Regions from separate parts of the Streptomyces sp. NPDC111507 genome, predicted to be linked through region 2. Evidence: predicted binding sites of a transcription regulator. Region 2 holds the regulator's gene; each other region holds the start of a gene.
What was found. Region 2 encodes HrcA, which represses chaperone genes, less so after heat shock. Its sites were predicted from a motif close to TTNGCACTCNGNNNNNCNGAGTGCNAA; they were not measured.
Positions count from the first base shown of each region.

Region 1: the regulator HrcA is predicted to act here: its motif matches at 1,867-1,893, upstream of groES (co-chaperone GroES).
Region 3: the regulator HrcA is predicted to act here: its motif matches at 1,186-1,212, upstream of groL (chaperonin GroEL).

Region 1 covers NZ_JBVKBU010000002.1:822,023-825,294, forward strand. Annotated here, with positions in the region: gene groL (chaperonin GroEL) at 1-1,284, opposite strand, end outside; gene groES (co-chaperone GroES) at 1,414-1,722, opposite strand; gene ACZ7M2_RS11175 (polysaccharide deacetylase family protein) at 2,044-2,823, opposite strand; gene ACZ7M2_RS11180 (polysaccharide deacetylase family protein) at 2,820-3,272, opposite strand, start outside.
Region 2 covers NZ_JBVKBU010000001.1:1,037,387-1,040,658, reverse strand. Annotated here, with positions in the region: gene ACZ7M2_RS04680 (MBL fold metallo-hydrolase) at 1-541, opposite strand, end outside; gene hrcA (heat-inducible transcriptional repressor HrcA) at 768-1,790, shown strand; gene dnaJ (molecular chaperone DnaJ) at 1,791-2,927, shown strand; gene ACZ7M2_RS04665 (nitronate monooxygenase) at 3,039-3,272, shown strand, end outside.
Region 3 covers NZ_JBVKBU010000004.1:566,703-569,974, reverse strand. Annotated here, with positions in the region: gene ACZ7M2_RS20270 (MoaD/ThiS family protein) at 31-306, shown strand; gene ACZ7M2_RS20265 (cold-shock protein) at 767-973, shown strand; gene groL (chaperonin GroEL) at 1,339-2,961, shown strand; gene ACZ7M2_RS20255 (NADH:flavin oxidoreductase) at 3,152-3,272, shown strand, end outside.

The DNA of each region.
Region 1 (3,272 bases), on a different contig from region 2:
GCCCTCGAGGATCTTCACGGCGTGGACGAGCGCGGAGCCACCACCGGAGACGATGCCCTCCTCGACCGCGGCGCGGGTCGCGGAGATGGCGTCCTCCAGACGGTGCTTCTTCTCCTTGAGCTCGACCTCGGTGGCGGCGCCGACCTTGATCACGCACACGCCGCCGGCCAGCTTCGCGAGGCGCTCCTGGAGCTTCTCGCGGTCCCAGTCGGAGTCGGTGTTCTCGATCTCGGCCTTGATCTGGTTGACCCGGCCGACGACCTCCTCGGAGTTGCCGCCACCGTCGACGATGGTGGTGTCGTCCTTGGTGACGGTCACGCGGCGGGCGGTGCCCAGCACGTCCAGACCGACCTGGTCGAGCTTGAGGCCGACCTCCTCGGCGATGACCTGACCACCGGTGAGGGTGGCGATGTCGCCGAGCATGGCCTTGCGGCGGTCACCGAAGCCGGGGGCCTTCACGGCGACGGCGTTGAACGTGCCGCGGATCTTGTTCACGACCAGGGTCGACAGGGCCTCGCCCTCGACGTCCTCGGCGATGATCAGCAGCGGCCGGGAGGCGTTGGACTGGATGACCTTCTCCAGCAGCGGCAGCAGGTCCTGGATGGAGCTGATCTTGCCCTGGTGGATGAGGATGTACGGGTCGTCGAGGACGGCCTCCATACGCTCCTGGTCGGACACCATGTACGGCGACAGGTAGCCCTTGTCGAAGGCCATGCCCTCGGTGAAGTCGAGCTCCAGGCCGAAGGTGTTGGACTCCTCGACGGTGATGACACCGTCCTTGCCGACCTTGTCCATCGCCTCGGCGATGAGCTCGCCGACCTGCGGGTCCTGGGCGGACAGCGCGGCGACGGCGGCGATGTCGGACTTCTCGTCGATCGGGCGCGCGGTGGCGAGGAGCTCGTCCGAGACCGCCTTGACGGCCGCGTCGATGCCCTTCTTCAGCAGCGCCGGGGAGGCACCCGCGGCGACGTTCTTCAGGCCCTCGCGGACGAGCGCCTGGGCCAGCACGGTGGCGGTGGTCGTACCGTCACCCGCGATGTCGTTGGTCTTGGTCGCCACCTCCTTCACCAGCTGGGCGCCGAGGTTCTCGTACGGGTCGTCGAGCTCGACCTCGCGGGCGATGGTGACACCGTCGTTGGTGATGGTGGGTGCGCCGAACTTCTTGTCGATGACGACGTTGCGGCCCTTGGGGCCGATCGTCACCTTGACCGTGTCGGCAAGCTTGTTGACGCCGCGCTCGAGGGCGCGACGGGCGTCCTCGTCGAACTTCAGGATCTTCGCCATGGGAGCGATTCAGCCCTCTCGGAAAACTGGGGTGAACGAACCGCGCCCCCGACGCCCGGCTGGTGATGGTCGCGGGGGCCAGGGGCGCAGTTCACTGCAAAACTGGGTGAAACGGTGAAGCTCGGTGAACTACTTCTCGATGATCGCGAGCACGTCGCGAGCCGAGAGGACGAGGTACTCCTCGCCGTTGTACTTCACCTCGGTGCCGCCGTACTTGCTGTACAGCACGATGTCGCCGGTGCTGACGTCGAGCGGCAGGCGCTCGCCGTTCTCGAAGCGGCCCGGGCCCACAGCGAGGACGACGCCCTCCTGGGGCTTCTCCTTCGCGGTGTCCGGGATGACCAGGCCGGAAGCCGTGGTCTGCTCGGCGTCCAGCGGCTGGACCACAACACGGTCCTCGAGCGGCTTGATGGCAACCTTGGAGCTGGTGGTCGTCACGATCCGACCTCCCCCTTCGGAGATCTCACGGGGTTAACTGTCTGAGGTGGCGACCAGGTGGATCCGTCGTCGCGGGTGCCGGACCTGCCCGTCGCTATTGGCACTCTCCAGGGGGGAGTGCCAGGGCCGAGACTATGACCGCGATTAGCACTCGGTCAAGCGGAGTGCCAAAGCCTCCGGCGTGGCGTGGGGTTTTGGGCACCCGGCGTGCGTGTCGGCGCACCCCTGGGGGCTGCGCCCCCAGACCCCCCTTTATCGGCCTGGCCGGCCTCGTCCTCAAACGCCGGACGGGCTGATTGATGCCCCCCCCGAGCCGAATGGTCAGAGGTAGTTCTCAAGACGCGCCGGTGTGAGGCCCTCCGCCTGGATGCGTCGCAGGAGTCTGACCGTCGCCTCCGTGAGGTTGGGCTCCTCGAAACCGGAGAGGATGTCACCCCGTCGCAGGCGGCGGGCGTCGGGCTCCCGGCCGAGGACGACGGCCGCGACCCCGCAGTCGGCGGCGACGCGCAGCGTGGTGGTGTCGTAGGTGCCGTAGGGCGGACGGAAGAGCCGGGGGCGGACGCCGAAGCGAGCCTTGAGCTTCTCCTGCTGGCCGCAGATCTCGGCCCGTTGACCCGCGTACGGCAGTCCGCGCAGCGAGGCGTGATGGAGGGTGTGGTTCTGCACGCTCGCGCCGACCGTCCGCAGTTGGGCGAAGTGCCCGTACCCCGGCCCGACGACACTGTCCGTGAGAAACATGCTGACCGGAAGCCGCAGGTCACGGACCATGTCGACGAACCGCGGATCACGCTCGGCACCGTCGTCGTACGTCAGGAAGACCACCTTGTCGCGGGTGGGTACGCGGTCCACGACGGGGGCCAGCCCCGGCGCCGCGCCGCGGAGGGCGGGCCGGGCGGGCCGCCGCGGCGCGGCGGCGAGCGGGGTGGGCAGCCCCCAGTGCCGGTACGTCGACGGGGTCGGCCCGTTCGGCCGGGACCTGCGCACCTCCTGTGCGGCCTTCTTGCCCAGCCGTTCGATCGGGTCGACGGACTGGGCACAGCCGGTGCAGCCGGTCAGGAGCGCCGCGGTGAGCGCCCCCGCGACCAGCGCCCGCGTTCTCACAGGTAGTCCTCCAGCCGTGCCACCGCGTACCCCTTGTCGGTGACCAGCTTCAGGAAGCGGCGGATCATGTCGGGCATGGTGCCGTCCCAGTCCTCCCTGCCGCGGAAGTGGGTGAGGACGATGTCGCCGGGGTGCAGGTCGCGGTCCCAGTCGCGGTACTCCCAGTGGTCGACGAAGACCTCCTCGTCCCAGATGGGCGCGTACTTGATGCCGCAGGACTTGGCGGCACGCAGGGTGTCCCGGTTGTAGTTGCCGTAGGGCGGCCTGAAGACCTTCGGACGCTTGCCGAACTGCTTCTCCATGATGTCCTGCATGCCGCAGATCTCGTGGCGCTGCTCCTCGTACGACAGCCCCGGCAGGTAGGGGTGGGTGAGGGTGTGGTTGTTGAGGGTGACGCCCCGGTCGCGCATCTTCCGGAAGTACCCGTAGTCGTCCTTGACCAGGTAGTT
Region 2 (3,272 bases):
CCTCGACCAGGTCGCCGCAGAACACCACCGTCGGGTCACCCGGCACCACGACCACGAGGTCGTGGGCGGTGTGGCCCGCGCCCGTCCGCACCAGCAGGACCTCGACGCCGCCGGTCAGCTCGAGATGCCAGGTGCCCCACACATAGTGCCGGGGACGCACCAGGGTGTCCGCCGCGTCCTCCGCCGCCCGCGCGTCCAGCCCGCCCCGTACCGCGTCCGCGTACAGCTCCTCGCGCCCGTGCTCGTACACCTCGGCCGAGCCGCCCGCGGCGAGGACCTCCGCGCCCGCGAACGCCGCCGCGCCCAGGACATGGTCGAAGTGGGGGTGGGTGAGCGCGAGGAAGGTCACACGGCGGCCGGCGAGCGCCTGCGCCTCCCCGCGCAACCGTGCGCCCTCCGCGAGGCTCGACCCCGGGTCGATGATCAGCGCCCCGCCCTCGCCCACGACCAGTCCGACCGTGCAGTCCCAGACCGGAAGCCGCCGCCGCCCCACCCGGGGTGTCAGCTGCTCCCACCCCGCCTCTTCCCAAGTCACCTTCATACGCCGACGCTAGCGGTGAGGGCGGGGACGGTACGACATCGCGGGCAGGGACGGTGTGACATCACGGGACACGTCGGTGTACGTCGGTGCACCTTGCACGAGATCGCGGGGCCGCCCTTGCCGGGGCCGTACCCACCGGCCGTACACTGGGCCGGGGAATGCTGGCACTCGCACGCGCTGAGTGCCAGGCGAGGCGTCGAGGGGCCGAGAACTGGAGGTGTGCGCGATGCTCAGTGAACGCAGGCTCGAAGTGCTGCGCGCCATCGTCCAGGACTATGTCGGCACCGACGAGCCGGTCGCGGTCGGTTCCAAGGCGCTGACCGAGCGGCACCGGCTGGGAGTGTCCCCGGCCACCGTCCGCAACGACATGGCGGCCCTGGAGGACGAGGGGTACATCGCCCAGCCGCACACCAGCGCCGGGCGGATCCCCACCGACAAGGGCTACCGGCTCTTCGTCGACAAGCTCGCCGGCGTCAAGCCGATGACCGCGCCCGAGCGGCGGGCCATTCAGAACTTCCTGGACGGCGCGGTCGACCTGGACGACGTCGTCGGGCGGACGGTGCGGCTGCTCGCGCAGCTGACCCGGCAGGTCGCCGTCGTGCAGTACCCGTCGCTGACGAGATCGACCGTGCGGCACGTGGAGCTGCTGTCCCTCGCCCCTGCCCGTGTGATGCTCGTGCTGATCACGGACACCGGGCGGGTCGAGCAGCGCATGATCGACTGTCCGGCCCCGTTCGGAGAAACGTCTCTGGCGGATCTGCGGGCCCGGCTCAACAGCAGGGTCGCGGGCCGTCGCTTCGCGGACGTCCCGCAGCTCGTGCAGGACCTCCCGGACGCGTTCGAGGCGGAGGACCGAGGTACGGTCGCGACGGTGCTCTCCACTCTTCTGGAGACGCTCGTCGAGGAGACCGAGGAGCGGCTGATGATCGGCGGGACCGCCAATCTGACACGCTTCGGACATGACTTCCCTCTCACCATCCGGCCGGTGCTCGAAGCACTGGAGGAGCAGGTCGTGCTTCTCAAGTTGCTTGGTGAGGCCGGGGATTCGAGCATGACCGTGCGAATCGGTCACGAGAACGCGTATGAGGGACTCAACTCCACGTCCGTGGTCTCGGTCGGCTACGGTTCGGGCGACGAGGCAGTAGCCAAACTCGGCGTGGTCGGACCCACGCGCATGGATTACCCGGGAACGATGGGAGCGGTACGAGCGGTGGCACGGTACGTCGGACAGATCCTGGCGGAGTCTTAAGTGGCCACGGACTACTACGCCGTACTCGGCGTGCGCCGCGACGCGTCCCAGGACGAGATCAAGAAGGCCTTCCGGCGGCTCGCACGCGAGCTGCACCCGGACGTCAATCCCGATCCGAAGACGCAGGAGCGGTTCAAGGAGATCAACGCCGCGTACGAGGTGTTGTCGGACCCGCAGAAGAAGCAGGTCTACGACCTCGGCGGCGACCCGCTGTCCCAGTCGGGCGGCGGCGGTGCGGGCGGCTTCGGCGCCGGCGGGTTCGGGAACTTCTCGGACATCATGGACGCCTTCTTCGGTACGGCGTCGCAGCGCGGTCCGCGCTCGCGTACGCGGCGTGGCCAGGACGCCATGATCCGGCTCGAGATCGAGCTGGACGAGGCGGCCTTCGGCACGACGAAGGACATCCAGGTCGACACGGCCGTCGTCTGCGCCACCTGCAACGGTGAGGGCGCGGCGCCGGGTACCTCGGCCCAGACCTGTGACATGTGTCGCGGGCGGGGTGAGGTGTCCCAGGTCACGCGGTCCTTCCTCGGGCAGGTCATGACCTCCCGGCCGTGTCCGCAGTGCCAGGGCTTCGGGACCGTCGTCCCGACTCCCTGCCCCGAGTGCGCCGGTGACGGGCGGGTCCGGTCGCGTCGCACGCTGACCGTCAAGATCCCCGCCGGTGTCGACAACGGCACGCGGATCCAGCTCGCGGGCGAGGGCGAGGTCGGGCCCGGTGGCGGTCCCGCCGGTGACCTCTACGTCGAGATCCACGAGCTGCCGCACTCCACGTTCCAGCGGCGCGGGGACGATCTGCACTGCACGGTGACCATTCCGATGACCGCGGCCTCGCTCGGCACCAAGGTGCCGCTGGAGACCCTCGACGGTCTCGAGGAGGTCGACATCCGTCCGGGCACGCAGTCCGGGCAGTCGATTCCGCTGCACGGGCGGGGTGTCACGCATCTGCGGGGCGGTGGCCGCGGTGACCTCATCGTGCACGTCGAGGTGACCACGCCCACGAAGCTCGATCCCGAGCAGGAGCGGTTGCTGCGGGAGCTGGCGCAGCTGCGGGGGGAGGAGCGGCCCACGGGGCAGTTCCAGCCCGGGCAGCAGGGGCTGTTCTCGCGCCTGAAGGACGCGTTCAACGGTCGCTGACGGGTGTTCCTGGGGGCTCCGCCCCCAGGCGCTCGAGCGTCCTTCCCGGTGGCCTATGCCAGGCGGAAGGCCCGATTCGGACTTGTTCGGAGGACGTGACAACATGCCGTCATGTCCACCGCACTGACCGATCTCTTCCCTCACCCGATCGTGCAGGCCCCCATGGCGGGCGGCGTCTCCGTCCCGCATCTCGCGGCCGCCGTGTCCGAGGCCGGCGGGCTCGGGTTCCTTGCCGCCGGGTACAAGACCGCCGACGGCATGTACCAGGAGATCAAGCAGTTGCGTGGGCTCACGGGCTGCCCCTTCGGGGTCAATCTGTTCATGCCGCAGCCCGAGTACGCCGAC
Region 3 (3,272 bases), on a different contig from region 2:
AAAGCCCTTACCTGACCGGAGGTCACAAGAATGAGCGTTTCCGTCCGCATCCCCACCATCCTGCGCACCTACACCGGTGGTCAGGCCGAGGTGACGGCCGAGGGTGGGACCCTCGGTGAGGTCATCGCGGATCTGGAGAAGAACCACACGGGTATCGCCGCGCGCGTCCTGGACGACCAGGGCAAGCTGCGCCGGTTCGTCAACGTCTATGTGAACGACGACGACGTCCGCTTCGAGCAGGGTCTGGAGACGGCGACACCGGACGGCGCGGGCGTCTCGATCATTCCCGCCGTCGCCGGCGGCTGACCGCCTCGCGAGTCGTTACCCAGGGTGAGATAGTTACCCTTGGTAATGCCAATTACCGAGAGTTCATCGAATTGCCCCCTCCGCGAGAGAAGCGGAGGGGGCAATTCTGCATGGTTGAGCGCGGTACAGTTGGGGAACGCGCTGCACTTTGCATGCCGGGCGCATATGAGTTCGCGCCCGAAGTCCGGCAAGAAATAGCCAAAGTGTCCCGCGCTTATGAGCCTTATACGGCTTTTATGGGGCCCGACTTGCCCTGAATCTTCGCATATTCTCCCCATATTCCCGATCGGTCGTGCCCGGAATTCTCGTCCGATTGACCTGTTGCAGACGGCAGTTGGACAGATACATTCAGCCGCGGTCGACGCGTTCCGGCGCACACCCCCAACCGTTGGGGGGTGAGGTCTGACCCGGGTCCGCGAAGTGCGGTCCTGTGCAAGGGCCAGTAATAGGGGAGTTAGGCATGGCTCAGGGCACCGTCAAGTGGTTCAACGCGGAGAAGGGGTACGGCTTCATCGCGGTCGACGGTGGTGCGGATGTATTCGTCCACTACAGCGCGATTCAGATGGACGGCTACCGCACCCTGGAAGAGGGTCAGCGGGTCGATTTCGAGATCTCGCAGGGCCAGAAAGGGCCGCAGGCGGACATGGTCCGACTCGCGACCAGCTGAAGCACGCGCCGACTGACTGTTCGACGTGACGAAGGGCTCGTATCCCCTGGGGTACGAGCCCTTCGGCCTGTCCGCACGCGGCCGTGGGCCCGCTCGACACGGCCGTGGGCCCGCTCGCGCACCGGCGCGACGCGCGGGTTGCGCGCCCCTTCTCACCTGCGGATCAAGGGAAGGCGCTTGCACTCGGCAGGGGCGAGTGCTAATCATTGGCGTTAGCACTCTGAAGGTGAGAGTGATAACGAAGGACCGGGTCGGTGAGGCCCGCAGGCCAGGTGGTGCAAGGAACCACGGGGCAGGCAGGCCGTCCGTCGCGGGCGCCAGCGCGGTCCGGAGCAATCCACCCCAGTCCGGGAGGACCACTTCACATGGCCAAGATCATCGCGTTCGACGAGGAGGCACGGCGCGGTCTCGAGCGCGGGATGAACCAGCTCGCCGACGCCGTCAAGGTCACCCTTGGCCCCAAGGGCCGCAACGTCGTCCTCGAGAAGAAGTGGGGCGCCCCCACGATCACCAACGATGGTGTTTCCATCGCCAAGGAGATCGAGCTCGAGGACCCGTACGAGAAGATCGGCGCCGAGCTGGTCAAGGAAGTCGCCAAGAAGACGGACGACGTCGCCGGTGACGGTACGACCACGGCGACCGTTCTCGCCCAGGCGCTCGTCCGCGAGGGCCTGCGCAACGTAGCCGCCGGCGCCAACCCGATGGCTCTCAAGCGCGGTATCGAGAAGGCCGTCGAGGCCGTCTCCGGTGCCCTCCTCGAGCAGGCCAAGGATGTCGAGACCAAGGAGCAGATCGCTTCCACGGCCTCCATCTCCGCCGCCGACACCCAGATCGGCGAGCTCATCGCCGAGGCGATGGACAAGGTCGGCAAGGAAGGCGTCATCACCGTCGAGGAGTCCCAGACCTTCGGTCTGGAGCTTGAGCTCACCGAGGGTATGCGCTTCGACAAGGGCTACATCTCGGCGTACTTCGCCACCGACATGGAGCGTATGGAGGCCGTCCTCGACGACCCGTACATCCTGATCGCCAACTCGAAGATCAGCAACGTCAAGGACCTGCTGCCGCTCCTCGAGAAGGTCATGCAGTCCGGCAAGCCGCTGCTGATCATCGCCGAGGACGTCGAGGGCGAGGCCCTGTCGACCCTGGTCGTCAACAAGATCCGTGGCACCTTCAAGTCCGTCGCCGTCAAGGCTCCGGGCTTCGGTGACCGCCGCAAGGCCATGCTCGGCGACATCGCCATCCTCACGGGCGGCGAGGTCATCTCCGAGGAGGTCGGCCTCAAGCTGGAGAACGCGGGTCTGGACCTGCTGGGCCGTGCCCGCAAGGTCGTCATCACCAAGGACGAGACCACGATCGTGGACGGCTCCGGCTCCGCCGACCAGGTCCAGGGCCGGGTCAACCAGATCCGTGCCGAGATCGAGAACTCCGACTCGGACTACGACCGCGAGAAGCTCCAGGAGCGTCTGGCGAAGCTGGCCGGCGGCGTGGCCGTCATCAAGGCCGGTGCCGCCACCGAGGTCGAGCTCAAGGAGCGCAAGCACCGCATCGAGGACGCCGTTCGCAACGCGAAGGCGGCCGTCGAGGAGGGCATCGTCGCCGGTGGTGGCGTGGCCCTCATCCAGGCTTCCTCGGTCTTCGAGAAGCTCGAGCTCTCGGGTGACGAGGCGACCGGCGCCAACGCCGTGCGGCTCGCCCTGGAGGCCCCGCTCAAGCAGATCGCCGTCAACGGTGGTCTCGAGGGTGGCGTCATCGTCGAGAAGGTGCGCAACCTGCCCGTCGGCCACGGCCTGAACGCCGCGACCGGTGAGTACGTCGACATGATCGCCGAAGGCATCATCGACCCGGCGAAGGTGACGCGCTCTGCCCTGCAGAACGCCGCCTCCATCGCCGCGCTGTTCCTGACCACCGAGGCCGTCATCGCCGACAAGCCGGAGAAGGCCGCCGCGGCCGCTCCGGGCGGCATGCCGGGCGGTGACATGGACTTCTGATCCTTCCGAGGATCGGTTTTCCTGCCGAGGGCGGTACTTCCTGGAAACAGGGGGTACCGCCCTCGGGCGTGTCCGGGGTCACAGGGCGAGGTGCCGGGCGGCCGGAATGACATGACCGGCCGGGGAGTTGTCGTTGACGCATGATCAATGCATACGCACATACCAACCGGTACCCGAGGAGCCCCCACACGTGTCTACGACTGCCCCCGCCTCCCGCGCGGCCGAGATCCTGTCCCGCCCTGTCTCGCTGAACGGCCTGACGGTCCCGAACCGGATCGCGATGGCACCGATGACCCGGCAGTTCTCCCCGG